4 regions of the Aquamicrobium terrae genome follow, and region 1 is predicted to be linked to each of the others. Evidence: riboswitches for the same ligand, from Rfam matches in the RefSeq annotation. Region 1 holds a riboswitch; each other region holds the start of a gene.
The links. Region 1 has a riboswitch for cobalamin ahead of ACVCNR_RS13135 (ribonucleoside-diphosphate reductase subunit alpha). Riboswitches for the same ligand answer to the same signal wherever they lie in the genome.

Region 1 (7,354 bases):
ATCGCGGCCGTAGGCGGCTTCCAGCTCGGCGGCGTCGAGGATCATGCCGCGCACCTCGTCCTGGAACGCCCTGGTCCACAGATGCGGGTTCTCCAGCTTGATCTGGTTGATGACGTCGATGCCGAAATTCAGATGGATCGATTCGTCGCGCAATATGTACTGGTACTGCTCGGCGATGCCGACCATCTTGTTGCGGCGGCCGAGCGACAGGATCTGCGCGAAGCCGGTGTAGAACCACATGCCCTCGAAGATGACGTAGAAGGCCACGAGGTCGCGCAGGAACGACTGGTCGGCTTGCGGAGTGCCGGTCTTGAAATCGGGGTCGTCGAGGTTCTGCGTGTGCTTCAGCGCCCAGGCCGCCTTTTCGGTGATCGACGGCACCTCGCGGTACATGTTGAACAGCTCGCCCTCGTCCAGCGACAGGCTTTCCACGATATACTGGAAGGTGTGGGTGTGGATCGCCTCCTCGAAGGCTTGGCGCAGCAGGTACTGGCGGCATTCGGGGTTGGTCAGGTGGCGGTAGATGGCCAGCACGATGTTGTTCGCCACCAGCGATTCGGACGCGGCGAAGAAACCGAGATTGCGCTTGATCATGCGCCGCTCGTCGTCGGTCAGCCCGTCGGCGGACTTCCACAGCGCGATGTCGGCCTGCATGGAAACCTCGGTCGGCATCCAGTGGTTGTTGCAGCCCGACAGGTACTTTTCCCAGGCCCAGCGATATTTCAGCGGCAAGAGCTGGTTCACGTCGGCGCGGGCGTTGATCATGCGCTTTTCATCGACGGTGACGCGCGCGGCCCCCCGCTCGATCTCGCCGAGGCCGGTGGCATCGCCCGCGGGCGCAGCCGAGCCGGGAAGCGGGATTGCAGGGTTGGTTTTGGGTTCGGACCAGTCGAGCATCGGTAATGTCCTTGTGAATTGAAAGAGAATTGAGCTTCATCCCGGAAGCCGCAGCGCAGCGGAGGCTGTCCGGGATCCATTCCGGAACGGTTGCGGAATGGATTCCGGCTCGCGGTCGCTGCGCTCCCTTGACCGGGACGACGCGGGATGCGTTGCCTTACTGGCAGGCCTCGCACTCGGGATCGTCGATGGCGCAGGCCTTGCCCCATCCGGCATTGGGATCGACCACGATGGGCACCGCGGATTCCGCTGCCGCAACCACTGCGGGCGACACGGCGTTCAGCTTGCCGTCGGTGCCCTTGAGCGTCGACTTCTCGACATGGGTGGCCGAGCGCGAGCGCAGGTAATAGGTCGTCTTCAACCCCTTGCGCCATGCCAGCCGGTAAAGCTCGTCGAGCTTCTTGCCGCTCGGATTGGCGATGTAGAGGTTGAGCGACTGCGCCTGGTCGATCCACTTCTGGCGGCGCGACGCGGCCTCGATCAGCCAAGAGGAATCGATCTCGAAGGCGGTGGCATAGAGCGCCTTGAGGTCGTCGGGGATGCGGTCGACCTGGCCCACCGAACCGTCGAAATATTTCAGGTCCGAGACCATCACCTCGTCCCACAGGCCGCGGGACTTCAGGTCGTGGACCAGCGCCGCGTTCACCACGGTGAAGTCGCCCGACATGTTCGATTTGACGAACAGGTTCTGATAGGCCGGCTCGATCGACTGCGCCACGCCGCAGATGTTGGAGATGGTCGCCGTCGGCGCGATCGCCATGGTGTTGGAATTGCGCATGCCGGTCTTCTTCACCCGCTTGCGCAGGCTGTCCCAGTCGAGCGTGGAACCGGAATCCATCTCCACGCCGGGGCGTGCTTCCTCCAGCAGGCGGATGGAGTCGATCGGCAGGATGCCCTTCGACCACAGCGAGCCCTCGAAGCTCGGATAGCGCCCGCGCTCGGCGGCGAGATCCACCGAAGCCGAGATGGCATGGTAGCTGATCGCTTCCATCGACCGGTCGGCGAACGCAACGGCGTCGTCGGAGGCGTAGGGAATGCGCAGCGCCTGCAACGCATCCTGGAAGCCCATCAGGCCGAGGCCGACCGGGCGGTGGCGCAGGTTCGAGGCACGCGCTTCCGGGATGGTGTAGAAGTTGATGTCGATGACGTTGTCGAGCATGCGCATCGCCGTGCCCACCGTCCTCGCCAGCCGGTCGAGGTCGAGGCCCTTTTCCGATACGTGATTGGCAAGGTTGACGGAGCCGAGATTGCACACGGCCACCTCGTCCTTCGACGTGTTGAGGGTGATCTCGGTGCACAGATTGGACGAATGCACCACACCGGCATGGCCCTGCGGCGAGCGGATGTTGCAGGGGTCCTTGAAGGTGATCCACGGATGGCCGGTCTCGAACAGCATGGTCAGCATCTTGCGCCACAGGTCGAGCGCCCGCACCTTGCGGAACACCCGGATGCCGCCGGCCGCCGCCTTTTCCTCATAGGCTTGGTAGGCGGTGCGGAACGCGGTGCCGTAGAGGTCATGCAGGTCCGCCACCTCGTCAGGCGAGAACAGCGTCCATTCGCCGTCGGCGGCGACGCGCTCCATGAACAGGTCCGGCACCCAGTTGGCGGTGTTCATGTCGTGGGTGCGGCGGCGGTCGTCGCCGGTGTTCTTGCGCAGGTCGAGGAATTCCTCGATGTCGACGTGCCATGTTTCCAGATAGGCGCAGACCGCGCCCTTGCGCTTGCCACCCTGGTTGACGGCGATCGCCGTGTCGTTGGCCACCTTCAGGAACGGCACCACACCCTGGCTCTCGCCGTTAGTGCCCTTGATATGGGCACCGAGGCCACGCACCGGCGTCCAGTCATTGCCGAGGCCGCCGGAATATTTGGCCAGCAGCGCATTGTCCTTGACGCCCTTGAAGATGGCGTCGAGGTCGTCGCCGATGGTGGTGAGGAAGCAGGACGAAAGCTGCGGCCTCAGCGTGCCCGAATTGAACAGGGTCGGCGTCGAGCACATGAAGTCGAAGGACGACAAAAGGTTGTAGAACTCGATGGCGCGCGCCTCGCGGTCGATCTCGCGCACGGCAAGCCCCATGGCGACGCGCATGAAGAAGGCCTGCGGCAGCTCGAAGCGCTTGCCCTTGGTGTGCAGGAAATAGCGGTCGTAGAGGGTTTGCAGGCCCAGATACTGGAAATTCAGGTCGCGATCGGCCTTGAGCGCCGCGCCGATGCGCTTGAGGTCGAAGCGGCCGAGTTCGGGATCGATAAGCTCGGCCTCGATGCCGGTCCTGATGAACTCGGGGAAATAGCTGGCATAGCGCCCGGCCATGTCGGCCTGCGTCGCCTGCTCGGGGCGGCCGGTGACGAAGCTCAGCGCCTCGCGGCGCAGCCGGTCGAGCAACAGGCGGGCGGAAACGAAGCTGTAGTTCGGTTCGGTCTCGACCAGCGTGCGCGCGGCAAGGATCGGCGCCAGCGACAGTTCGTCCTCGGTAATGCCGTCATAGAGGTTGCGCAGCGCTTCGGTCAGGACCGGCTGCGGCGACACGGCCTCCAGCCCCTCGCAGGCTTCCTCGACGATGCGGCGGAAGCGAGCTTCGTCCAGCGGCGCCTTTTCGCCGGTGGCGAGGGTGACGTGGAGCGAAGGTGCCGCCGTCTCGGCAACGGCAGCCTTGGCGGCAGCGCGCTCGCGCGCCCGTTCCTCACGATACAGCACATAGGCGCGGGCGACCTTGTGGTGCTCCGAGCGCATCAGCGCGAGCTCGACCTGATCCTGCACGTCCTCGATGTGGAAGGTGCGGCCCTCGCCGATGCGGCGCATGAGGTTCGACACGACCTGCTCGGTCAGGTCCTTGACCACGTCATGCACGCGGCGCGAGCCGGCCGCCACCGAACCCTCCACGGCCAGAAACGCCTTGGTCAGCGCGACGGTGATCTTGGTCGGATCGAACGGCGTGACCGACCCGTTGCGGCGGATGATGCGATAGCCCGGCTCGGCCGGGGTGAAAGCATCGGTTTCGATGGAAGGGGGGGCCTTGTCGGCCCCGTTCGTCTGGAGTGCAGTGGTCGCCGGCATCTTGTCCCCGTGGCGCTGTGGACGGGGAAGCTTGGGGCAACGCATGCCGGAAGACGCGGTTCAGGCCGCGCTGGCAGGCGCACCTCCGGGACACCCCGCCCGAGTTTCGTGCAACGTCACGGCAGGTCTCCTGGCTCACGGATCGTCGTCGCTGTCAGGCCTTCCCGGCGCCTTGGCGCCAGTGACACGAAAGAGACAGCGACTCACCGTTTACAGTTGCGGGGGCAGCGCCGGAATTCCCCGAAAGGGCACCGGCTTCCCTCTTAGCCTTTCCGAACCGCGAGGATTCTGAAAGGAACCATGACAACTACATTTAGTATCAGGGTGCATTTTCATGTCAATCACTGGTGCGGAAATTATGCGGGCAAAGCAAATTTATCCACGCTATCCAAAGGCTGCCTGTGCATGAACACTGCGCCCGAATGCGCGTGCCGGCATCGGGCGCAGTATGTCTCTACGTGCCTAGACCGCTTCCAGATAGGTCTCGAACTCGAAATTGTTGACCCTGAGCGCGAAGGTTTCAAGTTCCTGCTTCTTGCAGGCGACGAGCGAGCCGCGCAGCGCGTCCGGGAATATCTCGGCGACGAGGCTGCCGCTCTCGAAGCTGGCGATGGCCGAGGCCCAGTCCGGCGGCAGCTTGGGCAGGTTGCGTTCGTAGACGTCGGTCGTCGCCGGCTCGCCGGGGTTCAGGTTCTTCTCGATGCCGATGAGCGCCGCACCCAGAATGGCGGCCAGCACCAGATAGGGGTTGGCGTCGGCCCCGGCGACGCGATGCTCGATGCGGCGCGCTGAAGAGGGGCCGCCCGGAATCCGGATCGCCACCATGCGGTTCTCGTAGCCCCAGGCGACGGCGGTCGGCGCATGGGAATTCGGCCGCAGGCGGCGGAACGAGTTGAAGTGGGGTGCGAACACCAGCGTGCTTTCGGCCATCGCGGCCAGCAGGCCGCCCACGGCATGGCGCAATGTATCGGAGCCTCGTGCGGTGCCGTCGTCGAAGACGTTGTTGCCGTCCTTGTCGATCAGGCTGAAATGGACATGCAGCCCGCTGCCCGAGCGCTTGCCGTAGGGCTTGGCCATGAAGGAGGCGATGAAGCCGTGCTTGCGGGCGATGCCCTTCACCGTGCGCTTGAACAGGATGGCGTCGTCGGCTGCGCGCAGCGCATCGTCGACATGGTTGAGGTTGATCTCGAACTGGCCGACGCCGTTTTCGGCGATGGCCGAATCCACGGGAATGTCCTGCGCCCGGCAGGCGGCGTAGACTTCGTGCATGAAGCCTTCGAAATCGTCGATCTCGTCGATGGAAAGTGCCGCGTCGGAATCGAGCCGCCGGCCGGTGATCGGCGAGACGGGGCCGCGCGGGCGCGCGGGCTTGGGATCGACGAGGTAGAATTCCAGCTCGGTGGCGACCACCGGCGTCAGGTCCAGCGCCTTGTAGCGGTCGAGGATGCGGGCGAGCACCTGGCGCGGATCGCCGAGGAAGGGCGCGCCGCTCTCGTCGGTAAGCCAGAGCGGGATGAGGGCGGTGGGGTGAGCGGTCCATTCCATCGGCAGGATGCCGCGCCCGGTCCATTGGCAGATGCCGTCGGCATCGCCGGTGGAGAACACCAGCTTGTTGCCGACGATGTCTTCCCCCCAGACATCGACGCCGCACACCGAAAACGGCATGCGCAACTTGCCTTCCAGTGCCTTCTCCGCCTGATCGACGGGAATGCGCTTGCCCCGCATGATGCCGTTCAGGTCGCAGACCGCGGCCCTCAGGCTCTGGATGTCCGGCCGGCTCTCGAGCCAGTCCAGCACCTCCCTGATCGCTTCACTCAATTGATACCTCCGGGTTGGTTGAACATAGGGGCGGGGACGCGGCGGGCTCGCAGGGAGACGCACGCGCCGGGGCCGTGCAAAGGCGCGGCCGGGGTCACGATGCCAGGGGAGTAAGAAGTGCCAGGGGAGTAGAAGGAGCGGCGCTGCCTGTGCGCGCTGTTTCCGGCCAGAGGTCCGCTGGACCCGAATGTCCTGTTCCCAGGAATTTTTCTTACCCTCGTTGAAGCCTGCGAGAGGCTTTCCGAGAGCAAGCAAAAAATTGTGCAATCCCCCAGCGCCACCCTGCGGTTCGCATGGATCGAACCGACTTCGCGGATCACAATATCCGGCGGCCGTCGACTTGCCAAGCCGGGGCCAGCCGGGCCGCCGGCGTCAGCTCTTCTTGCGGGCCCGGTTGGCGAAGGGATTGTCCGAGGTGCGCAGCGCGATCCGGATCGGCACGCCGGGCATGTCGAAGGCCTCGCGCAGATTGTTGACCAGATAGCGCACATAGGATTGCGGCATGGCTTCCGGCCGCGAGCAGGAGACGACGAAGCCCGGCGGGCGCGTCTTGGCCTGGGTGATGTATTTGACCTTCAGCCGGCGTCCGGCCACGGCCGGCGGCGGATGATGGGCGAGGATGCCTTCCAGCCAGCGGTTCAGCCGGCCGGTGGAAACACGGCTGTTCCACACTTTGTGGGTGCGCACCACCGCATCCATCAGCTTGTCGAGCCCCCGCCCGGTCTCGGCCGAGACCGGCACCGCCTGGATGCCGCGCACCTGCGGCAAAAGCCGCTCGGTCTTCTCGCGCAGTTCGGCCAGCACTTGTTGCGGGTTGTCGATCAGGTCCCATTTGTTGAAGGCGATGACCGGCGCGCGTCCCTCGCGGATGATGAGGTCGGCGATCTGCAGATCCTGCTTCTCGAAGGGGATGGTGGCGTCGAGCACGATGACCACGATCTCGGCGAAGCGGATGGCGCGCAGGCCGTCGGCCACGGAGAGCTTCTCCAGCTTCTCCTGCACCTTGGACTTGCGGCGCATGCCGGCCGTGTCGAACAGCTTCATCTGCCGTCCGCGCCAGTCCCAGTCGACGGAGATCGAATCGCGGGTGATGCCGGCTTCCGGTCCGGTCAGCAGCCGCTCCTCGCCGATCAGCGCGTTGATGAGGGTGGACTTGCCGGCATTGGGGCGGCCGACCACAGCGATGCGCAGCGGCTTGGTCTCGTCATAGGCCGGCGCCTCGGCTTCCGGATCGGCGATGTCCTCGCCGATCAGCACTTCGCTGGCTGCAAGCGTTTCGTCGTCGTCCTCGTCGTCCTTGCCGAGCGTGCGCTCCTCGCCCAGGGCCTCGACCACGGCGTCGCGAAGATCGGGCATGCCGACGCCATGCTCGGCCGAGACCGGCACCGGCTCCCCGAGCCCCAGTTCCCACGCTTCCAGCAAGCCGCCCTGCGCGCCGCGCGCTTCGGCCTTGTTGGCAACCAGCACCACCGGCTTGCCGGAGCGGCGCACGATGTCGGCGAAGGTGCGGTCGTCGGGCATCAGCCCGGCCTTGGCGTCGACCACGAAGAAGATGACGTCGGCCTCGTCGATGGCGATCTCGGTCTG
Region 2 (7,354 bases), on a different contig from region 1:
TTCGGCAATCAGGGCCTGTTGAAGGACCTGCTGATGGGGACCTCGATCTACGGCCCGCTCGGTATCGTCATCGGCTCGGTGTTCTTCACCTTCCCCCATGCGCTCATCATCATCTCGACGGCGCTGGCCATCTCCGACCAGCGCCACTACGAAGCCGCGAAATCGCTGCGTGCCTCGAAATGGCGCACCTTCTGGACGGTGACCATCCCCGGCGCCCGCTACGGGCTGATCTCGGCCGCCTTCGTGGTGTTCACGCTGGTCATCACCGATTTCGGCCTGCCAAAGGTGATTGGCGGCCAGTACAACGTGCTGGCGGTCGATATCTACAAACAGGTCATCGGCCAGCAGAATTTCGAGATGGGCGCCGTGGTCTCGGTGGTGCTGCTCATTCCCGCGCTTGCCGCCTTCATCGTCGACCGGCTGGTGCAGAAGAAGCAGGTCTCCCTGCTGTCGGCGCGCTCGGTGCCCTATGAGCCGAAGCCCTCCCCCCGCTTCGACTTTCTGTGCCTGATGTGGTGCAGCGTGGTGGCCGTCTTCATCCTCGGCATCATCGCCATCTGCCAGCTCGCCGCCATGGTCAAGTTCTGGCCCTACGACATGACGCCGAGCCTGCGCAACTTCGCCTTCCACCGCATGGACGGCGGCGGCTGGACCGCCTATCGCAACTCGATCCAGCTCGGCCTGCTGACGGCCGTGATCGGCACCGCGATCGTCTTTATCGGCGCCTATGTGGTGGAGAAGATCGAGGGTTTCCGCACCGGCCGCGCCCTGTTCCAGTTCCTGGCCATGCTGCCCATGGCGGTGCCGGGCATGGTGCTGGGCCTGGCCTACATCTTCTTCTTCAACGATCCGGCCAATCCGCTGAACCCGATCTATGGCACCATGGCCATTCTGGTGCTCTGCACGATCACCCACTTCTATACGGTCGGCCATCTGACGGCGCTCACCGCGCTCAAGCAGATCGACAAGGAATTCGAACCGGTCGCTGCCTCGCTCAAGCAGCCCTTCTACAAGCTGTTCGGCCGGGTGACGGTGCCGATCTGCCTGCCCGCCATCCTCGACATCTCCATTTACCTGTTCGTCAACGCCATGACGACGGTCTCGGCGGTGGTGTTCCTTTACTCGACCAGCACGGCGCTGGCCTCGGTGGCGGTGCTCAACATGGACGATGCCGGCGACGTGGCCCCGGCCGCGGCCATGGGCATGATGATCTTCTACACCAACATCGCCGCCCGGCTGGTCCACATGTATCTGTCGCGGGCGCTGACCAGCCGCACACAGGCCTGGCGGGTGCGCTAGGAATTATTCGCCAACCGGGAAAACGCCTTTCCGGTTGGCCTGCGGTCGCTGCGTCGAAAGCGAAGGTTGCGCCGGCCGGCGGCTTCGGTCCACACATAACTGGCCTCCCCACGTTGACCTTAGTCGCCTTCTGCCGATAGTTTGCCAGCTTATTGAAACGCCTATCGACAGCTCCGTTCCCAGGGAGGCCTCCCATGACCATTTCGCTGCGGGCTTTTGCCGCCGCCGCGCTGGCATCGCTGCTCACTTTCAGCTCTGCGCATGCGCTGACCGTCTATTCGAGCGTGGACGAGGAAAACGCCAAGAAACTCCTCGACGCCTTCACCAAGGCGACGGGCGTCGATGTCCAGATGGTGTTCCTGTCCTCCGGCCCGGCCATGTCGCGCATCGAGGCCGAGAAGGCGCGCCCGCAGGCCGATGTCTGGTTCGGGGCGCCGAGCGAGAACCACATCCTCGCCAAGGAACGCGGCCTCACCGAGCCCTATGTGTCGCAGAACGCGGATGCCCTGCCTGACCAGTTCAAGGACGTTGAAGGCTACTGGCACGCCATCTACACCAACCCGCTGGCCATCGGGGTGCGCACCGATATCCTCGAAAGCCGCGGCGCTCCGGTGCCGGCCTCGTGGGAAGACCTGAAGAACCCGGCCTACAAGGGCCTCATCCAGATGCCGTCGCCGCAGTCTTCCGGCACTGCCTATTCGCTGATCCTGACGCTGGTCGAGGAGCGCGGCGAGGACGGCGCCTTCGAATTCCTCAAGGCGTTGAACCCCAACGTCCAGACCTACACGCAAAGCGGAACCGCGCCGAGCGGCGCGCTCGGCGTCGGCGAGACGCCGCTCGCCATCCAGTTCACCCCCGGCTTCCTCAAGCTGGCCGACGAGGGCTATCCGGTAAAGGTCGTGTTCCCCTCCGAGGGCGTCGGCTATGAGGTGGCGTCGATGTCGATCCTCAAGGGTGCGCAGAACCCGGACGACGCCAAGAAGCTGGTCGACTGGATCACCTCGGCGGACGGCCAGGGCGCGCTCAGCGCCACCAAGACCTACTTCCTGCCGATCCGCAGCGATGTCAGCGGCGGCACCGGTGTCCCCGCGCTCGACCAGATCAAGCTGACCCCGGTCGATCCGAAATTCGCTGCCGAGAACAAGCAGCGGCTGGTCGACCGCTGGACCGCGGACGTTCTCGGCCAGTAAGGCGGGCGCCTCTTGTCACGCAGCCTGAGTTCCGAACTGCGGCAGCTCGCGCGAGACCCGATCCTGCTCGTGCTGCTGGCGGCGATCGCCCTGTCGATCGTCGTCTTCGTCGTCTACCCGCTGATCAAGGTGCTGGTCGCCAGCGTCCAGATCGGCGGTGTGTGGACGCTGGACGGTTATGCGGAACTCGCGCAGCGCAGGCTCTATCGCAACGCCCTGATGAACAGCCTGGGCGTCGCCACGCTGGTCGGCGTGATCTCCGTGGCCATCGGCTATCTCGCCGCCTTCGTGCTGACGCGCCTCGACGTGCCGGGCAAGACGCTGCTGCATTACGTGACGATCCTGCCGATCGTCTCGCCGCCCTTCGTCAGCGCGGTGTCGATCCTGTTCCTGTTCGGCTTCAACGGGTTGATCACGCGCCAGCTCCTCGGCCTCAACGATTTTTCCATCTACGGCTTTCACGGCGTGGTGCTGTCGCAGGTCTTCACCTTCGCGCCAATCGCCTATCTGTCGCTGCGCGGCGTGCTCGCTTCGCTCAGCCCGACGCTGGAGGACGCCGCGCTCAACATCGGCGCCACCCGTTGGCAGACCTTCTGGAAGGTGAGCCTGCCGCTTTCCCTGCCCGGTATCGCCAGCGCCTTCCTCATCGTGTTCATCGAATCCATGGCCGATTTCGGCAATCCGCTGGTGCTCGCCGGGGCTGCCTTCCCGATGCTGGCGCCGCAGGCCTATCTGGAGATCACCGGCTCCTTCAACCTGTCGCGCGGTGCGACGCTGGCGATCGTGTTGCTGATCCCGTCGCTCACCGCCTTCGCCATCCAGCGCTATTATCTGGCCAAGCGCCAGTACATCACCGTGACCGGCAAGCCGACCGCCTCGACCAGCAAGATCGTCAGCCAGCCGGTCAAATGGCTTCTCTACGGGCTCGTCATATTCTTCGCGCTGCTGGTGGCGGCCTTCTATGCCGTCATCCTCGTCGGCGCCTTCACCAAGGTCTGGGGCTTCAACTACACGCCGACACTGGATCATTTCCTCTATGTGTTCGATGTCGGGCTCAACTCGGTGAAGGACACGCTGGTCGTCGCCATCGTCTCGACGCCGGTGAGCGGCCTGCTCGGCATGCTGATCGCCTTCCTCGTCGTGCGCCGCAGCTTCCCCGGACGCACGGCGCTGGAATTCGGCTCGATTCTGTCCTTCGCCGTGCCCGGAACCGTGGTCGGCATCGGCTACATCCTCGCCTTCAACGCGCCGCCGCTGATCCTCACCGGCACGCTCACCATCCTCGTACTGTGCTTCGTGTTTCGCTACATGCCGGTCGGCATCCAGTCCGGTATCGCGGTGCTGCGACAGATCGATCCGGCCATCGAGGAAGCCGCGCAGAACCTCGGCGCCAGCGGCCTGACCACTTTCCGCAAGGTGACGCTGCCGCTGATCGCGCCGGCATTCTTCTCCGGTCTCGTCTATGCCTTCGTGCGCGCCATGACGGCGATCAGCGCCGCAATCTTCCTGGTCTCGGCCAACTGGAACCTGATGACGGTGCAGATCCTCAACCAGGTCGGCTCCGGCCGGCTCGGCGTCGCGGCCGCCTTCAGCGTGGTGGTGATCGTCATCGTGCTCATCGCCATCGGCATCATCAGCTACCTCATCGGTCGCTGGAGCCGCCACACCTCCATGGTAAGATTCAAATGACGGACAGCATCCGCATCGTCGGCCTCAACAAGCTCTTTTCCAGTCCCGATGGCGGCACCGTCGCCGCCGTCAAGGACGTGAACCTGGAGATTGGTGCCGGCAAGCTGGTCACTCTGCTCGGCCCTTCCGGCTGCGGCAAGACCACCCTGCTGCGCATGATCGCCGGCTTCGAGGAGCCAAGCTCCGGCGACATCTTCTTCGGCAAAAAGCGCATGAACGAGGAGCCGCCGAACACCCGCGACACCGCGATGGTGTTCCAGTCCTACGCGGTGTTCCCGCATCTCGACGTGTTCGAGAACGTTGCTTTCGGCCTCAGGCTGCGCAAGCTGCCCAAGGCCGAGATCGAGGAACGGGTGAACCGCGTGCTCGAACAGACGGGGCTTTCGGGCTATGCGCGGCGCTCGCCCAACCAGCTTTCCGGCGGCCAGCAGCAGCGCGTGGCGCTTGCCCGCTGCATCGTCATGGAGCCGAAGGTGCTGCTGTTCGACGAGCCGCTGTCCAATCTGGACGCCAAGCTGCGCGAGCAGATGCGGGTCGAGATCCGCGAGTTGCAGCAGCGCGTCGGCATCACCTCGATCTATGTCACCCATGATCAGGTCGAGGCGATGAGCATCTCCGACGAGATCGTGGTGATGAATGCCGGCGTGGTCGAGCAGCTCGGCACGCCGCACGAAATCTATGCCCGGCCGGCGAGCCGCTTCGTCGCCGACTTCATCGGCAAGGCGAATTTCGTGCCGGTGAAAATCCTGTCGGGGGATGCGGTCGACATCAACGGCGTGCGCATCGGCGTGCGCGAGATGCCCGACCTCGAAGCCGGCACGACCGTCACCGCCGTCGTCCGGCCGGAAGCGATCCATCTTGCCGGGGACAAGGGCGATTTCCGCGGCACGGTGCGCCGCGTCATGTTCCTCGGCAACATCGCCGAATATCTGGTCGAGATCGAAGGTCTCGGCAATTGGCTGGTCGACAGCCCCAACCCGGCGGAAGCAGGATTGTTCGCAACCGGCGATACCGTGTTCCTTACGCCCTCCCCTTCTTCTATCCACCTACTGCGCTGAGCCCGCGCCCGCCGGTTTCGGCAAGGCGTCGCCTCTGCCGTAAGCGACATCTGGGGGAATGGCTTTTCTCGGCTTGAAATGCTGCGCCAGGATGCGATACGAACGGGCGTCGGTTTCCGAAAGGAACGAAGAGGGAATTCGCCGCAGGCTTCTTCAGGAACCTGCGAAACGAAACTGCCCCCGCAACTGTAGGCGGTGAGTCCGCTCCCCAAAAAATGCCACTGGGCTTCGGCCCGGGAAGGTGGGGAGGGATGTTGATCCGTCAGTCAGGAGACCTGCCGACACCTGGAACTGAACATGCCGGGCGGGGTGCCCGGGAGAGGTTGTCGATGAAGCCGTCCCTGCCCGATCAGGCTGTCTGCCGCATCCTTGCGGATGCGTGGCGTTTCATTGCGTTCCCCGCCCGAAGCCTCCGTTCCCCGCTGCAAACCGATCGGAGAACTTCGCGTCATGACCTTCCCGCATCTGGCACTTGCTGCCGCTAGCCTTGCGCTGCTCACGGCCCATGCGGCCGCCGAGCCCACGAAATATCCGCTCACGCTGGAGAATTGCGGCGAGACGATCACCTTCGACAAGGCGCCGGCCACCACCGTGACCGTCGGGCAGGCCGCCACCGAGGCGCTCTATGCGTTGGGCCTCGGCGACAAGGTGACGGGCACCTCCGTCTGGTTCACCGACGTGCTGCCCGAGCACAAGTCGATCAACGACAAAATCGAGCGGCTGGCCGACAACGATCCTAGCTTCGAGAGCGTCGTGGCGAAAAAACCCGATCTCGTCGCTGTCCAGTTCATCTGGCATGTCGGGCCGGAAGGCATTGTGGCGACCCGCGAGCAGTTCCACGAGGTCGGTATCCCCACCTATGTGATGCCTGCCGATTGCGTGGCCAAGGACAATTCGGTCGGCGTCGACGGCACTCGCACCGCCGCCTTCTCGACCGAAACCATCCATCAGGGCGTGCGCGAGCTTGCCGAAATCTTCGACGTGCAGGACAAGGGCGACGAAGTCGTCGCCGATCTCGTGAAGCGTGAAGCGGACGCGGTCGAGCGTGCAAAAGCCCTCGATCTCAAGGACGTTTCGGCCGTGTTCTGGTTCTCCAGTGCCGACATGAACATCGATCCCTATGTCGCCGGCCGCAAGGGCGGACCGGCCTATATGCTGGACAAGCTCGGCATCAGGAACATCGTGGAATCCGATGAGGAATGGCCGGTCGTGGGTTGGGAAACCATCGCCAAGGCCAACCCGACGATCATCATCATCGCCAGGATGGATCGCCGCCGCTTCCCCGCTGACGACCATGAAAAGAAGCTCGAGTTCCTCAAGACTGATCCGGTCGCCAGCCAGATGGAGGCGGTGAAGAACAACCGCATCGTGGTGATGGATGCGCATGCCATGGATGCCACCATGCGCACCGTGTCCGGCATCGAGGTGCTGGCCGACGCGCTGGTGGATCTGGGTATCGCCAAGTGACGATTGCCGCTGCCGGCCAGCATTCCATGGCGCGCCTGTGGTGGCGCTGGCCGGCCGGCATCGTCGTGCTGGCGGCGACGGTCTTTGCCGGCACCTGCATCGGCGAGACTGCGATTCCGCTGTCCGTCGTGGTGCAGACGCTGGCCAACAAGGTGCTGGGCGCCGCCTATCCGCTCGACCCGATCGACATGGGCATCGTCTGGAACTATCGCCTGCCGCGCGCGCTGGTGGCCGCGTCCTGTGGTGCGGGGCTGGCGCTGTCCGGCCTCGTGCTGCAATCGCTGCTGCGCAACGCGCTGGCCGATCCCTATCTGCTCGGCATCTCCGCCGGCGCCTCGACCGGTGCGGTGACGGTGACGATCGCCGGCATCGGCGGTGGGGCGGTGTCCATGTCGCTCGGGGCGTTCGCCGGCGCGCTCACCGCCTTCCTGCTGGTCGCGCTGCTGGCACGGGCGGCCGGTGGCGGCGTTTCGGCGCGCGGCACCGGGCAGATCATCCTGGCCGGCATTGCCGGCTCGCAGCTTTTCAACGCGCTCACCTCCTTCATCATCACCAAGTCGGCCAACGCCGAGCAGGCGCGCGGCATCATGTTCTGGCTGCTCGGCAATCTGAGCGGCGTGCGCTGGCCGGATGTGACGCTGGCCGTGCCTG
Region 3 (7,354 bases), 480 kb from region 1:
TTCTCCTGCGCGAAGCGGTGCACGAGGTCGCGCAGCGCTGCGACATCTTCCTCAAGCCCGAAGTCGAGTGCCTGCGTGTACATGATGGGTCTCCCGGTTCGTTGACGCCCCGACGAGGCGCATTGTCATGGAAAGATAGGTCCGCGTCACGCCCTCCAGCGAAAGCCGCTCGTCCGGCCGGAACCAGACGATGACGCCGGTGATCATCTGGATGATCGCCATGGCGGTGAGCCCGATGTCGTCCAGATCGAAGGCGCCGCTTTCCGCGCCCTCGCGCAGCATGGCCCGCAGTTCCTTTTCGTAGGCGCCGCGCAGCTTGAGGATGAAGGTCAGCCGCTCCGGCGACAGGCTGCGCAGTTCCATGTTGGAGATATGGGTTTGCGCGCGCCGCGCGATGTGGAAGGCGATGTGGTTCTCGACGAAGGCGGCGAGCCGCGTGGTGGCGTCGTCCGTGGCGGGGCGGGCGTCGCTCCAGGCTGAAAGCAGCGCTTCCATGTGCTCGCGCATCAGGATGAAAAGCAGCTCTTCCTTGGTGGGAAAGTAGCGGTAGAGCGCGGCCGGTTGCACGCCGACCCGCGCGGCGAGCTGGCGCATGGAAACGGCTTCGTAGCCATGGCGCGCGATCAGGTCGACGGCCGCCTCGCGGATCGCCGCTTCCGTTCGTTCGCCGTCCGAACCTGTCGTGCGCGCCATCGGTGTTCCTCCGGATACATTAATAAAACGTACGTTCAATTAATTCAAGAGGAGGCCATACGGGCCGGGCGGCAAGCAGCAAAGGCGGAAGGTCAGGTGTCGTCCTGCGCCGGGCGGGAGCGTCCCTTGCCGAGCACCATGCCGGCGGCGGCAAGGGCAAGACCGAGGCCGGAAAAGGCGGCGAGGCTGGGCAGATGCGTCGGTATCTCGCTCCATATGGGGCGCACCACGCTCGCCGTATCGAATGTTTCGCCGCTGTACTGGCACAGCACGAAGGACGATTGCTTGCGCACCATATCCGCATCGATGCGCGATATGAGGTCTTCCACCGCCGTCTTGCTGGCCGAGGTCTCGCGCATATGGGTCAGCAGCGCGTGGGCCGCCGACAGATAGGCGTGGGCGCATTCGTTGAACGGGCTTTCCTCGTCGCCCAGCGTGCCGGGAACGAGACCCCACAGGCAGTAGGTGTACTGGATGTTGCCGTAGTTCAGCAGCCGCACGAAGGTGTCGTCCACCTGCCGCTCCTGCGCCGCGAGCTTCATGATCTCGCTGCGGTAATCGGCGATCACGGCCATCTGGCCGTGCGACAGGCTGGCGATCGGTATGCCCTGGATTTCGGCCGGATTGATCCGCCGATGCGCCTCAGCCGCAGGTGAAGCAAGGCAGGTCGCGAAAACCGCAACAAGAAACGCGGCACGCGCCGAGAAGGGAGCGTGCCGCGTCATGGCATTTCTCAGGCCGTCCGGGCGCGTGCGCCGGGCAGGGCGCGCTCGGCAACCGCGCCGAAGGCAAGGCCGATCACCGTCCACAGCACGGCATGCATGCCGAGCGAGGAGGTGCGGAAGCGCCAGAGCAGGTCGGCCGAATAGCCTTCCGGAATCTCGTTCACCGTCGGCAGCGCATATTGGGCGATGGCGATGATGACGATGAAGGCAAGGCCGCCGGCGATTCCCGCGTTCCAGCCGCCGAGCTGGCTCCACAGGCGCCGCGCCAGCACCACGGCGACGGCAGCCGCGATGATGGACACGATCAGCATGATGAAGAACAGTTCCGTGCGCGCGCCGATCGTTTCAGGGTTGCCGACAGCCGGCGGCGTTGCCGGGTATTTCAGCGCCGGCACCAGCACCACGGCGATGAAGGCGGCGACGGCCAGCAGCCCGGCGGTGGCGCGCGGACCCAGGGTGACCGCACGCCCATAGACATAGGCGAAGACGAGGGAGAACAATCCGCCGATGGCGGCGCCGTAGACGACCGAGCCGGTCAGCAGGCCGAGGCCCGCCTGCGTCTCGCGGCTGACCAGTTCCTCCTCTTCCTCGGCGGGCTCGCCGGAGGCGGCAGCCATCGCTTCTTCATAGGCGATGGCGCTGTCGATATGCGGCTCCCCGTAGATACGGGCGAATCCGAACGCGAAAAGTCCAGCGAGGATGCCGACCAGCATCCCGCGAAGCAGAAGATTTCCAACCATGGCGCTATGCTTTCAGTGGCAGGGGAAGCCGAGGAGGTGGCGCGCGTCATGAACGAATTCATGCGTGCTCAGGCTCGAGAACAGGGTGGTGGCCCCTTCTTCCGCGCCGACGAAATAGATGGCCAGCACCATGAGCAACCCGCCGAAAACGGCCCATGGCATGATTTCGCGCACCGGAATCGGACGGATTTCCGGTGCGAATGTGATGTCAGACATTGTGCTTCTCCCTGGGATACTGCGTCCCGTCATTGCAAGCTGGGGAGACGGACCAAGGCCTGACTTCCGGCATTATGCCGATCACAGTGGCGCGACCGCGCTGGATTTTCACCAGCTTCCAGATCCGTAACCTTTGCCGACACTAGTCGCCGTCATGTATGGCTGTCAATCAAGCGAAGGAGGATGCATGGCAGGGCGGCTGACGCTGGTGTGCTGCGGCGCGACGGAGGCGACCCGGCGCGGGGCTTTTCCGCGTGACGAGCCGCTGGAGCCTGCTGCCCTTGCACAGGCGCAGAAGCTGGCCGGGAACCTGCCTCGCGCCGACCGCGTATGGCATGGCCCCGCCCTGCGCGCCGTCCAGACCGTTGCCGCCCTCGGCCTGCACGGGGAGGCGGTGGAGGCCCTTCGCGACCAGGATTTCGGCACCTGGGCCGGGCGCAGGCTTGCCGAACTCGATCCGGCGGACCTGGCGGCATGGGTGTCCGACCCGGCAACCGCGCCGCATGGCGGTGAATCGCTGAACGACCTCAGGCATCGCGTGTCGGCCTTGCTGAAAGAGAGCCTCGGCCTGTCCGGGCATACGCTCGCGGTCACCCACCCGTCGGTCATCCGCGCCGCTGTCTGTGCGGTGCTTGAGGCCCCGCCGCAAGGTTTCTGGTCGGTCGATGTCGAGCCGCTTGGCCTGACCCGGTTCACCACCGACGGACGCCGCTGGGCCTTGCGGATCGCGTCGCTCTAGCGCCGCTTATCCGGCCCGCGCCGCCGCCAGTGCCTTCGGCATTTCCTCGGCCAGAACATCGAGTTCGTGGTCGAGCCCGACGCTGATGCGGATGCAGCGGTCCAGCCCCGCCACCATCGGCTTGCGGATGAACACGCCGCGCGCCAGCAGCGCCTCCATCAGTTTCAGCGCGAAGGCTCCGTCGCGGCCGCAGTCCACGGCGACGAAATTCGTTGCGGAGGGCAGGGCCTGCAAGCCATTGTCCGCGGCTATTGCCGTGATGCGGCGGCGCCCGGCATCCACCTTGCGCACCACCTCGGCCAGCCAGGCCTGGTCCTCCAGCGCCGCCTCGCCGGCGATCTGCGCCATGCGGCTGACGCCATAATGGTTGCGGATCTTCTCGAAGGCGGCAATCACCGTCTCCTCGCCGATGGCATAGCCGCAGCGGATGCCGGCGAGCCCGTAGGCCTTCGAGAAGGTGCGCATCCGCACGACGTTCGGCCGTGTCACGTCGATCGCGGGCAGGGCGGAAGCCGGTGCGAGTTCGCAATAGGCCTCGTCCAGAATGAACATCGTCGTTTCCGGCAGCGCCTCGATGAAGCGGGTCACGTCGTCCGCCTCCCACCAGCTTCCCATCGGATTGTCGGGGTTGGACAGGTAAACCAGCCGGGCATTTTCACAGCGTACCGCATCGAGCAGCCCGTCGAGGTTTTCGCGGTCGTTCTCATAGGGAACGGACACCAGCCTGCCGCCCACGCTCGCGACATGGAAATTGAAGGTCGGATAGGCGCCCAGCGACGTCACCACCGGCTCGCCGGGCGAAACATACATGCGCGTCAGCAGGCTGAGCAGCCCGTCTATGCCTTCCCCGACGACGATGTTCTGCGGCTTGACGCCGTGATGGGCGGCGGCCGCGAGTTTGAGGTCGTGATTGTCGGGGTCGCAATACATCCACATGTCGGGCACCGTCTCGGTCATGCAGGCTATGACGCGCGGCGAGGGCCCGAAGCTGCTTTCGTTGGCCCCGATACGGACACGGAATCCATGTCCCGTGGCGCGTTCCTGCGCCTCCGGCCCGACGAAGGGAACGGTGGAGGGCAGGGCTTCGATGACGGGGGTGAAAGGAGGATGGATGGGCATGGCAATCCTGTTGTCGAACCGGATTGCAGCTAAGCCAAGTGGCAGGTGCTGCGCAAGCATCTGCTGAAGGAACTCTGCCTCTTATCCCTTCCGGAAGAGGCGAATCGGAGCTTTGGCCTTGTGCGTGGCCCGGTTGGGCGCACTCCAACCGGGCCCGGCGCTTGCGCGGAAAGCGCCAGGGATCACCGGAAGAGATTTCCTATAATGGGAAAAATTGCGCGAAGGAGAATCGTGTGGAACCTGTTCCCCGATTTTCTCCTCCTTGCCTTGTGGGTTTCTGCGCCATTCTGCAAATAGCTGCGCTCAACCGCGAGATTGAGCCTTGCCAAACTGACGGAAACCCTTAGAAAGCGCGCTGTGGAGAGGTGGCCGAGTGGTCGAAGGCGCTCCCCTGCTAAGGGAGTAGAGGTCAAAAGCTTCTCGTGGGTTCGAATCCCATCCTCTCCGCCATCGCTGTCGATTGCCCTCTGTCATCCCATGTTGCCGCCGGCGCCGCGTTCCGACGGGCGTGCGGATCCTGGGCGGGGTGTTGGGCCACAAGCGGCGATGGGCAGGAGCCGAAGGGGGGGCCGATAATGATCGCCCGCAGGCTTCTGGCGTAGGCTACTCCGCGTTTGCCAGCTTTGCCAATGTCGACCGCGAGGGGGCGAAGAAGGTGGTGCCTGTCCGGGCTGTGGAAAAGTCCAGAAGCCGGTCGTATGCGCCTTTCGGTTCACCGATGAACATGCGCTGCAGCATCTTTTCGATCACCCAAAGCCGGCGGGTATAGCCTATGAAATAGGTTCCGAACTCACGCCGCCCCGGGCTGCCGAACGGCATATTGTCCCGCAGGATATCATGCTCCACGCCCTGCGGGTCGACGATGGTGGCCAGGCTCTTGTGCGATTTCTGGTTTGCTGCCTGATCGTCGAGCTCGATGTTGTCCACCTTGGTGCGGCCGATGATCTTCTCCTGTCGGTCGGCGCCGATCGCCTTCCATGCGGACAGGTCGTGCAGGTATTTCTGGGTCACCACATAGCTGCCCCCGGCGAATTCGCGATCCTCTTCCCCGACCAGCGCCGATTCCGGAATGTCCTGTCCCACCGGGTTCGCGGTTCCGTCGACAAAACCAAGAAGATCCCGCGCGTCGAAATAACGGAAGCCCCAGGTCTCATCGACGATCCGCACCGCGTCACCGAGTGTGTCAAGCAGCAGCCTGGCGAATTCGAAACACAGGTCGGCGCGCTCGGCCCGTATGTGGAACAGCAGGTCGCCCGGCGTCGACGGGGCCTTGTGAACAGAGCCATCGATCGGAGAGAACGGCTTGAGTTCAGCCGGCCGGCTGGAAGGAGAGAGCCGCTCCCACAGGGCGGACCCGATCGCCGCGATGCAGGACAATTTGCCGTCCAGGTCGCGAAAGCCAACGGTTTTGATGAGGTCGTCCAGCCCGCCGAGTGTCGCGCGGACGCTGGCAATCGCGTCATTGCCGTCCATGGTTTCGACGACCAGGAAGATGGCACTGCGCGAAAGCGGAGCTTCGATGCTCTGGGCGTCGATTGGCACCCGATCCCAGGTATGTCCCGCCATGGCCGCTCCGGCGTTGTGACGCGGCGCTCACATGCCGTCCGCTCGAAAACATTTCTATATCGGAAAGCGCGCTATTTCCAACCCGCCCGCTTCAGCCGAAAGCCGCATTCCCCGGTCCGGCCTCGTTACGGAGTGAAAGAAGCTTTGACCGCAGCGGCATTGACCTCACGGCCATGGACTTCATGATGCGCGCCCGGCGGGGACAACAAGAAGGGACCATGAATGACCCGCAAGATCCAGCTTCTCGCCGCATTGGGCCTGACATTGATCGCCGTCACCGCCTGCAGCCAGACGGAGACGACCAGTTCGGTCCCGCCTCCCGGCGCGACGGAAGCTCCTCCTCCGCCCGGTGCCGGCGTCATGGCACCCAGCGACACGGTCGCGCCCGCCCCTTCCGGCACCATGTGATCCGCACCTCATCGGCCGGTCGTACTCCACCAATCGAGGCATTGTTTCGACAGGCCCGAGGAAAGCTCCTCGAAACGAAGATCGAGACGGAAACCCGCCCGGCTGAGGCCGGGCGGGCCTTTGTTTCAGTCAGGCGCAGACGGCCGGAACTCAATGGGCGGTCTGCGAATGTTCGCCGCCCGGCTTCGATATGCCGCCGAGGGCCCTTCCGGCATTGGTGGCGTCGCCATTGGTGGCGAGGTCTCCCAGCGAGACGATGCCCACCAGCCGCTTTTCCCGGTTGAGCACCGGCAGCCGCCGCACCTGTATGTCGCCCATATTGTCCAGGACGCTGGCAACCTCCTCGTCCTCGAAGCAATATTTGACGTCGGTCGACATGACATCTTTGACGGGCGTGTCCGGCCCCATTCCCGAAGCCACGCCGCGAACGGCGATATCGCGATCGGTGATCATCCCGACGAGCCTGTTGTCGTCGGCGACCGGAAGCAGGCCGATATCGAGGCTTGCCATTGCCCGGGCGACATCCCTGAGCTTTGCCTCGGGGCCGGCAAACCGGACGTCCCTGGTCATGCATTCGCTTACTCTCAACGGATTTCTCCCTGTGTTCCTCACCCCACGCTGCCCCAGGTGAGTGAGGCCAATGAGGGGCGGGGAGAATCGTTCCAACAAATCTTGACGGAATGAGAGACAGCGGCCGCGGCCTGTCGTGGCGAAAGCCGTCCTGGGCACCGCATAAGGTTCGCGACCCCGGTCAAACAGCCCGTTCCAGAAGGCAATTCGTCACGAAATGGCCACATCGGCGGCAGTTTCTCATCGCAATGATCATGTCAGTTGCGCGTGCGTGCGGTGGGGCCAATCGGAAAAGGCAAATCCATGCGCAAAACAGTAATGATCCTCGCCAGCGTCACCTTGTTCGGAACTGCCGGCGCTGTCCTCGCGCAGGAGGCATCTCCCTCTCAGCAGCCGGCCAATCCGCCCGTGACGGCTCCGGCCATCCAGCGCGTCAACGTCATCGATGTGAGCGAACTGCCACAGGAGACGCAGGCGCAGGTCAACAAGATCGTGGAAGAAACCAGCAGCGAGAGCATGCAGCAATTGCACAGCATGGTCGAAACCTCGCCCGAGGCGAAGTCGGCCCTCGATGAAAA
Region 4 (7,354 bases), 2.1 Mb from region 1:
AGACCTCGCCGGCCGGCACCTTGTAGCCCTCGGTGTAGAGCTTGAAGTGGTGGATCAGCGCTTCCATCGAGCGCTTCATCTCGCCACGCTTCGGCGGCACCACCTTGCCGTCGAGATTGGAGACCGGCCCGGTGCTCTCCTTGCCGAGCAGGAGATCGATGCACTGGCGCATGATCTTCGCCGACTGGCGCATCTCCTCCATGCGGATCAGGTAGCGGTCGAAGCAGTCGCCGTTCTTGCCGATCGGAATGTCGAATTCCATCTCGTCATAGCACTCGTAGGGCTGCGACTTGCGCAGGTCCCACGGAGCGCCCGAGCCGCGCACCATGACGCCGGAGAAGCCCCATGCCCAGGCATCCTCCAGCGACACCACGCCGATATCGACGTTGCGCTGCTTGAAGATGCGGTTGGGGGTCAGAAGGTCATCGAGGTCGTCGATCGTCTTGAGGAACGGATCGATCCACTTGCCGATGTCCTCGATCAGCTTCTGCGGCAGGTCCTGGTGCACGCCGCCCGGCCGGAAATAGGCCGCATGCATGCGCGAACCGGAAGCCCGCTCGTAGAACACCATCAGCTTTTCGCGCTCGACGAAGCCCCACAGCGGCGGGGTGAGCGCGCCGACGTCCATGGCCTGCGTCGTCACATTGAGGATGTGCGACATGATGCGGCCGATCTCGGAATAGAGCACGCGGATGAGCTGGCCGCGCTTCGGCACCTCGATGCCGAGCAGGCGCTCGGCGGCGAGCGCGAAGGCGTGCTCCTGGTTCATCGGCGCGCAATAGTCGAGGCGGTCGAGATAGGGCACGGCCTGAAGATAGGTCTTGTGCTCCATCAGCTTCTCGGTGCCGCGATGAAGCAGGCCGATATGCGGATCGACGCGGTCGACCACTTCGCCGTCCAGCTCCAGAACCAGGCGCAGAACGCCGTGCGCGGCCGGATGCTGCGGGCCGAAGTTGATGTTGAAATTGCGGACGGAGGTTTCAGCCATTTACTGCTTCACCTTTTCATCGCCGGGCAGCACGTAGTCGGTGCCTTCCCACGGCGAGAGGAAGTCGAAATTGCGGAATTCCTGCTTCAGCTCGACGGGCTCGTAGACGACGCGCTTGGCCTCGTCGTCGTAGCGGACCTCCACGAAACCGGTCAGGGGGAAGTCCTTGCGCAGCGGATGCCCCTCGAAGCCGTAGTCGGTAAGGATGCGGCGCAGGTCCGGATGGCCGGAGAACAGCACGCCGTAGAGATCGTAGGTCTCGCGCTCGTACCACAGCGCACCCGGCCACACGCCCGTGACCGACGGCACCACCGTCTCCTCGCCCGCCTGGACCTTGAGGCGCAGCCGCAGGTTCCGCTTCGGCGACAGCAGGTGATAGACGACGTCGAAGCGGTCGAAACGGGCCGGATAATCTGCACCGGACACGTCGATCATCGAAACGAAGCCGCACTTTTCGTCGTCGCGCACGAAGCGGGAAATCGTGACGATGTCCTCGGGCGCCACGGTGATCGTCAGCTCGCCATAGGCAAGCTCGCTCCGCAGAATCTCGACGCCGCCTTTCGCTTCGATATGGGCGGCCAGTTCACTGAGTGCTTCACTCATGTCATGTCACCGTTCGATGGTGCCGGTACGGCGGATTTTCTTCTGCAACAGGAGAAGGCCGTACATCAGCGCCTCGGCGCTTGGCGGACACCCGGGCACATAGATATCGACGGGCACGATGCGGTCGCAGCCGCGCACCACCGAATAGGAATAGTGGTAATAGCCGCCGCCATTGGCGCACGAGCCCATGGAAATGACGTAGCGCGGTTCCGGCATCTGGTCGTAGACCTTGCGCAGCGCCGGCGCCATCTTGTTGGTCAGCGTGCCCGCCACGATCATGACATCCGACTGGCGCGGCGAGGCGCGCGGCGCGATTCCGAAGCGCTCGCTGTCGTAGCGCGGCATGGCCGAGTGGATCATTTCCACGGCGCAACACGCCAGCCCGAACGTCATGTACATCAGCGAGCCGGTGCGCGCCCAGGTGATGAGCGCGTCGGCGGAGGTGACGAGGAAGCCCTTGTCGGCCAGCTCGTCATTGATGCCGATGAAGAACGGATCGTCCGACCCGACCGGCTTGCCGGTGCGCGGATCGAGAATGCCCTTGGGCTGCGGCGCGATCAGCGTGCCGGAATTGCTGCTCAATCCCATTCCAGCGCCCCTTTCTTCCACTCATAGATGAAGCCGATCGTCAGCACGCCGAGGAACACCATCATCGACCAGAAGCCGAGCATGCCCATGTCTCCGAAGGAAACCGCCCAGGGGAACAGGAAGGCCACTTCCAGATCGAAGATGATGAACAGGATCGACACCAGGTAGAAGCGGATGTCGAACTTCATGCGCGCGTCGTCGAACGAATTGAAACCGCACTCATAGGCGGACAGCTTTTCGGGATCGGGATCGCGATAGGCCACCAGGAACGGCGCCACGATAAGCGCCAGCCCGATCACCAGTGCCACGCCGATGAAAATGACGATCGGCAGATACGAACTCAGCAATTCGTTCATGCTGCAACTTTCCGTTGGCGGCGGATCCGCCTGAAACTAGCGCAGCCGGCCCTGTTACGGAAGCGTGACAGATTTGCCCCGGAACCCGTTCGGCCCCATGCTGCAACGCGGCGAGGGTTAGCGCAGGCGGATGGACGAAGCAAGTCAAACCTTGCCCGAAACGCCGCACCCTCCACTATCTGCGACAAAACTGATCATCTTTGATTTCCTTCACTTTTTACTCCACTTTTACTCCTGACAGCGTTCCCGCCTTTTGCCTGCTAGCCTGCGGGAATCGGGCTGCCGCAAAGCCGGTCCGCTGCTAGGTTGCAAACGCATGGCAGATAGGCTGCAAACGCATGACGGAAACCATTTCGCCCACCCTGGCACGACGCATCGCACTGGCCGCCCAGGGCTTCGGCGCGCGGCGTCCGTCGCCCGGCGCCATCGACCGGCGGCACCTTTCGCGTTTCCTCGCACGCACCGGCCTTTTGCAGATCGACTCGGTCAGCGCCGTCGTGCGGGCGCATTACATGCCGCTCTATTCGCGCCTCGGGCCCTACCCGCTTTCGCTGGTCGATGACGCCGCCCGTCCGCGCCGGCGCCTGCTGTTCGAATACTGGGCGCACGAGGCCTCGTTCCTGCCTCTGGAGACATGGCCCCTGCTGCGCTGGCGCATGGAGCGCGCGGCGCGCGGCGAGGAAATGTATCGGGGGCTGGCGAAATTCGGCCGCGAGCGTTCGGACTTCATCGAGGAGATTTATCGCGAGGTGGAGACGCGCGGCCCGATCGCGGCATCCGACATGGATGGCCACAAGGGGTCCGGCGGCTGGTGGGGCTGGAGCGACGCCAAGGCCGCCTTCGAATGGCTGTTCTGGGCCGGCCGCATCACCACCGCCTTTCGCCGCGGCTTCGAGCGCGTCTACGATCTTCCCGGGCGGGTTCTGCCGCGCAACATCCTCGACCTGCCCGTTCCCGCGACGCAGGACGCCCAGCGCGAACTGTTGCGTATTTCCGCCCGCGCCCACGGCATCGCCACCGTCGCCTGCCTGCGCGACTATTTCCGCCTTTCCGCAACGGAAACCGTGCCGCGCATCGCCGAACTGGTCGAGGAAGGCGAACTGATTCCCGTGCGCATCAAGGGCTGGTCGCGGCAGGCCTATCTGCATCGGGACGCGCGCCTGCCGCGCAGGATCGACGCCCGCGCCCTGCTTGCCCCCTTCGATCCGCTGGTGTTCGAGCGCGACCGCACGGAGAACCTGTTCGGCTTCCGCTACCGCATCGAAATCTACACGCCGGCCGAGAAACGGCAGTACGGCTATTATGTCCTGCCCTTCCTGCTGGGCGACAGGATCGTCGCCCGCGTCGACCTCAGGGCAGACCGGCCGGCCAAGGTGCTACGCGTTCATGCCGCCTATGCCGAACCGCACGCCCCGGCCGAAACCGCTGCGGCGCTTTTCGATGAACTGGAACAGATGCGCGGCTGGCTGGAACTCGACCGCATCGAGGTCACGCCCGCCGGCGATCTTGGCCCGGCGCTGGCAGACATGGCCGCGTCGTAGCCGCGCGTTGACAGCGCGCCCCGCCAAAGCCTAAATCCGCCAAGACGGTCTCCACTTCCAAAGGAGGGGAGCTAAGAGGGAATGCGGTGCGGGATGTTCATCCCAACGCCGCGGCTGTCCCCGCAACTGTAGGCGGCGAGCCTTGCCAAACACCACTGGGTCGAAAAGCCCGGGAAGGCGGCGAAAAGGCGACAACCCGCGAGCCAGGAGACCTGCCGTCGACGAAACCGAGCCGAAAGCCTGGCGGGTGTCCCGGGCAAGGAGCATATTTTGGACTCAAGCCCAGCCCATCAGGCGACGCCACCCGTCAGCGACCGGGAAACCCGCGCGACGATCATCGTGTGCGTGTCCTGCCGCGACGCCAGCGGCTCGGATGCACATCCGCGCGCCGGCGAAAAGCTGGCGGAGGACACGCGCCGGGCCGCCGCCGGCGCGCCGGTCGAGATACGCACCGTAGAATGCCTCGGCAACTGCAAGCGCCGGCTCAGCGCCTCCATCCTCTCCGACGGCGCCTGGAGCTATGTGTTCGGCGACCTCGCCGAAGATTGCGGCGCCGATCTGGTCGCCGGTGCCCGCCTGCTCTCTGGAGCCGACGACGGCCTGATGCCGTGGCGCGGCCGCCCCGATTCGCTCAAGCGCGGCCTCGTCGCGCGCATTCCTCCTCTTACCATCCTGAAGGATCGACCATGACCGCAACCGCCGCCCGCGTGCCCTGCACCGTCGTCACCGGCTTCCTCGGCGCCGGCAAGACCACGCTGATCCGCAACCTGCTGGAGAACAGCAAAGGCAAGCGCCTCGCCCTCATCGTCAACGAGTTCGGCGACGTCGGCGTCGACGGCGAGATATTGAAAGGCTGCGGCATCGACGCCTGCCCGGAGGAGAACATCGTCGAGCTCGCCAATGGCTGCATCTGCTGTACCGTGGCCGACGATTTCGTGCCGGCGCTGGACCAGATCCTGTCGCGCACGCCCAGGGTCGATCATATCCTGATCGAGACTTCGGGCCTCGCCCTGCCGAAGCCGCTGGTGCAGGCGTTCCAGTGGCCGACGGTGAAAAGCCGCGTCACCGTCGATGGCGTGGTCGCCGTGGTCGATGGTCCCGCGCTTGCCGAGGGCAAGGTCGCTTCCGACATGGATGCGCTCGCCGCCCAGCGCGCCGAAGACGAGTCACTCGACCATGACGATCCGATCGAGGAGGTGTTCGAGGATCAGGTGGCCTGCGCCGATCTCATCATCCTTTCTAAGAACGATTTGCTGGACAAGGCCGCTGCCATCCGCGCCCGCAAGATCGTCGATGCCCATATCACGCCGGCCGTGAAGGTGGTCCCGTCCGAGCACGGCAAGGTCGATCCGTCGATCCTGCTCGGCCTCGGCCTCGCCGTCGAGGACGACATCGAAAACCGCAAGTCGCATCACGACGGCGCCGGCGACCATGAACACGACGACTTCGACACCTTCGTCATCGACGTCCCGTCCGTCACCGACCCCGAGGAACTGGCGCGCCGCATCGCCGCCGCCGCCGAGCAGGAGGACGTGCTGCGGGTGAAGGGGTTCGTGGAGGTTTCCGGCAAGCCGATGCGCCTGCTGGTTCAGGCTGTCGGTCCGCGCGTCAATCATTATTATGATCGCGCATGGACGGCCAATGACGACCGCCGCTCGCGGCTGGTGGTGATCGGCCTCAAGGGTCTCGACCGCCCGGCCATCGAGAAGATTCTGGCGGGCTGAACTAGGCAAGCGCGCCGCTCATCAGGATTGAACGATGCATATCCTGACCACCACCTCCGCCTCGCTCGATGATGTCATCGAGCCGGTCGACCTGCGCCAGACGCCGGGCGAGGTGGTGGCGCTGTCCTTCACGGACAGCGATCTCGCGGCGCTGGCCTCGGCATGGAAGGCCGAAGCCGACCGCCTGCCCTCCATGCGGCTGGCGGCGCTGCGCGACCTGCGTCACCCCATGTCGGTCGACCTGTGGGTGGACAGCGTCGCACAGCATGCAAAGGTCATTCTGGTACGTCTTCTGGGCGGCTACGACTGGTGGCGCTACGGCTGCGACCAGCTTGCCGCCACGGCGCGCGCAAAAGGCATCAGGCTGGCGCTGATGCCCGGCGAATGCCGCGACGAGGACGAGCGGCTGGCGCAGGCTTCCACCCTGCCCCGCGAGGAACTTTCCCTGCTGCTGGGCTATTTCCGCGAGGGCGGCCCGGCCAACATGCAGGCGCTGGTGCGCCGTCTGGCAAGGCTGGCCGGCCATGAGGCCGATGCTGCGGCTCCCACGCCGGTGCCGCGGGCCGGCTATTACGAACCCGGAACAGGCGTTGTCGAAACACCGCTGCTGGCGGACGACAAATCTGCTTCCGTCGTGCCGATTCTCTTCTACCGTTCCATGCTGCCGGCGGACGACATCGCCCCCATCGATGCGCTGACGGCGGAACTGCGCCGCACCGGCATCGCGGCGGTGCCGGTCTTCGTCTCCAGCCTGAAAGACGTCGCCTCGCTCGGCTTCGTCGAAAAGGCGATTGCAGTTCTGCAACCGGCGGCCATCGTCACCGCCACGGCCTTCGCTTCGGGCGCGGAGCCGGGCGCGGAAACGCTGTTCGACCGCACCGGCATTCCGGTGTTTCAGGTGGTGGTCGCCACGACGAAACGCGAGGCATGGGCAAGCGGCCAGCGCGGCCTTGCGCCCGCCGACCTCGCCATGCACGCCGTGCTGCCCGAACTCGACGGGCGCATCATGGCCGGCGCCATCTCCTTCAAGGCCGAGGCGGAGGCCGATCCGGCCCTTGGCCTGCGCGCCAACATAAACCAGCCGGTACCCGACCGTATCGCGCAGGTGGCGAGGCGGCTTTCCGCCTTCCTGCGCCTGCGCGCCACGCCGCCGGCCGAACGGCGCGTGGTCGTCATGATCCCCGACTATCCGAGCGCGCCCGGCCGCACCGGCTATGCCGTGGGGCTCGACGTGCCGAACAGCGTGCTCGCCATGCTGCATGACCTGAAAGATGCCGGCTATGTGGTTGACCGGATTCCGCAATCGCCGCGCGCCCTGCTCGACATGCTGGATCATGGTGGCGAGGATTTCAGCATCGATGACTACAAGACCTACTTCGCTGAACTGCCGGTTGAGGCGCGCGAGGCCGTGACGCAGGCTTGGGGGCCTTGCGAGATACCCCTCTCTGGCCTGCCGGCCATCTCCCCCACAAAGGGGGAGAGAGGCAGTTTTGGCGCCGGCTCCCCATTTGCGGCGTCGAAGATTGGCGAAAGCGTTTCTCCAAATCCGGCCTC

Region 2: another riboswitch for cobalamin. It lies ahead of ACVCNR_RS23345 (ABC transporter substrate-binding protein); the one in region 1 lies ahead of ACVCNR_RS13135 (ribonucleoside-diphosphate reductase subunit alpha).
Region 3: another riboswitch for cobalamin. It lies ahead of ACVCNR_RS15565 (CbtB domain-containing protein); the one in region 1 lies ahead of ACVCNR_RS13135 (ribonucleoside-diphosphate reductase subunit alpha).
Region 4: another riboswitch for cobalamin. It lies ahead of ACVCNR_RS03175 (DUF1636 family protein); the one in region 1 lies ahead of ACVCNR_RS13135 (ribonucleoside-diphosphate reductase subunit alpha).

What each region holds. Positions count from the first base shown of each region.
Region 1 is NZ_JBRKLZ010000001.1:2,676,537-2,683,890, forward strand. Features, by position in the region: gene ACVCNR_RS13130 (ribonucleotide-diphosphate reductase subunit beta) at 1-897, opposite strand, end outside; gene ACVCNR_RS13135 (ribonucleoside-diphosphate reductase subunit alpha) at 1,055-3,949, opposite strand; cobalamin riboswitch at 4,053-4,267, opposite strand; gene ACVCNR_RS13140 (glutamine synthetase family protein) at 4,412-5,767, opposite strand; gene der (ribosome biogenesis GTPase Der) at 6,140-7,354, opposite strand, start outside.
Region 2 is NZ_JBRKLZ010000003.1:50,780-58,133, forward strand. Features, by position in the region: gene ACVCNR_RS23325 (putative 2-aminoethylphosphonate ABC transporter permease subunit) at 1-1,299, shown strand, start outside; gene ACVCNR_RS23330 (ABC transporter substrate-binding protein) at 1,494-2,489, shown strand; gene ACVCNR_RS23335 (ABC transporter permease) at 2,502-4,178, shown strand; gene ACVCNR_RS23340 (ABC transporter ATP-binding protein) at 4,175-5,236, shown strand; cobalamin riboswitch at 5,330-5,533, shown strand; gene ACVCNR_RS23345 (ABC transporter substrate-binding protein) at 5,687-6,703, shown strand; gene ACVCNR_RS23350 (FecCD family ABC transporter permease) at 6,730-7,354, shown strand, end outside.
Region 3 is NZ_JBRKLZ010000001.1:3,160,459-3,167,812, forward strand. Features, by position in the region: gene ACVCNR_RS15545 (isovaleryl-CoA dehydrogenase) at 1-83, opposite strand, end outside; gene ACVCNR_RS15550 (TetR/AcrR family transcriptional regulator) at 52-693, opposite strand; gene ACVCNR_RS15555 (hypothetical protein) at 786-1,418, opposite strand; gene ACVCNR_RS15560 (CbtA family protein) at 1,427-2,158, opposite strand; gene ACVCNR_RS15565 (CbtB domain-containing protein) at 2,171-2,374, opposite strand; adenosylcobalamin (AdoCbl) riboswitch at 2,422-2,502, opposite strand; gene ACVCNR_RS15570 (histidine phosphatase family protein) at 2,562-3,113, shown strand; gene ACVCNR_RS15575 (pyridoxal phosphate-dependent aminotransferase) at 3,120-4,232, opposite strand; tRNA gene ACVCNR_RS15580 (tRNA-Ser) at 4,592-4,682, shown strand; gene ACVCNR_RS15585 (Dyp-type peroxidase) at 4,836-5,798, opposite strand; gene ACVCNR_RS15590 (hypothetical protein) at 6,021-6,206, shown strand; gene ACVCNR_RS15595 (CBS domain-containing protein) at 6,357-6,794, opposite strand; gene ACVCNR_RS15600 (hypothetical protein) at 7,080-7,354, shown strand, end outside.
Region 4 is NZ_JBRKLZ010000001.1:610,031-617,384, forward strand. Features, by position in the region: gene ACVCNR_RS03150 (NADH-quinone oxidoreductase subunit D) at 1-988, opposite strand, end outside; gene ACVCNR_RS03155 (NADH-quinone oxidoreductase subunit C) at 989-1,591, opposite strand; gene ACVCNR_RS03160 (NuoB/complex I 20 kDa subunit family protein) at 1,598-2,179, opposite strand; gene ACVCNR_RS03165 (NADH-quinone oxidoreductase subunit A) at 2,170-2,535, opposite strand; gene ACVCNR_RS03170 (winged helix-turn-helix domain-containing protein) at 2,874-4,076, shown strand; cobalamin riboswitch at 4,105-4,310, shown strand; gene ACVCNR_RS03175 (DUF1636 family protein) at 4,347-4,766, shown strand; gene cobW (cobalamin biosynthesis protein CobW) at 4,763-5,800, shown strand; gene ACVCNR_RS03185 (cobaltochelatase subunit CobN) at 5,835-7,354, shown strand, end outside.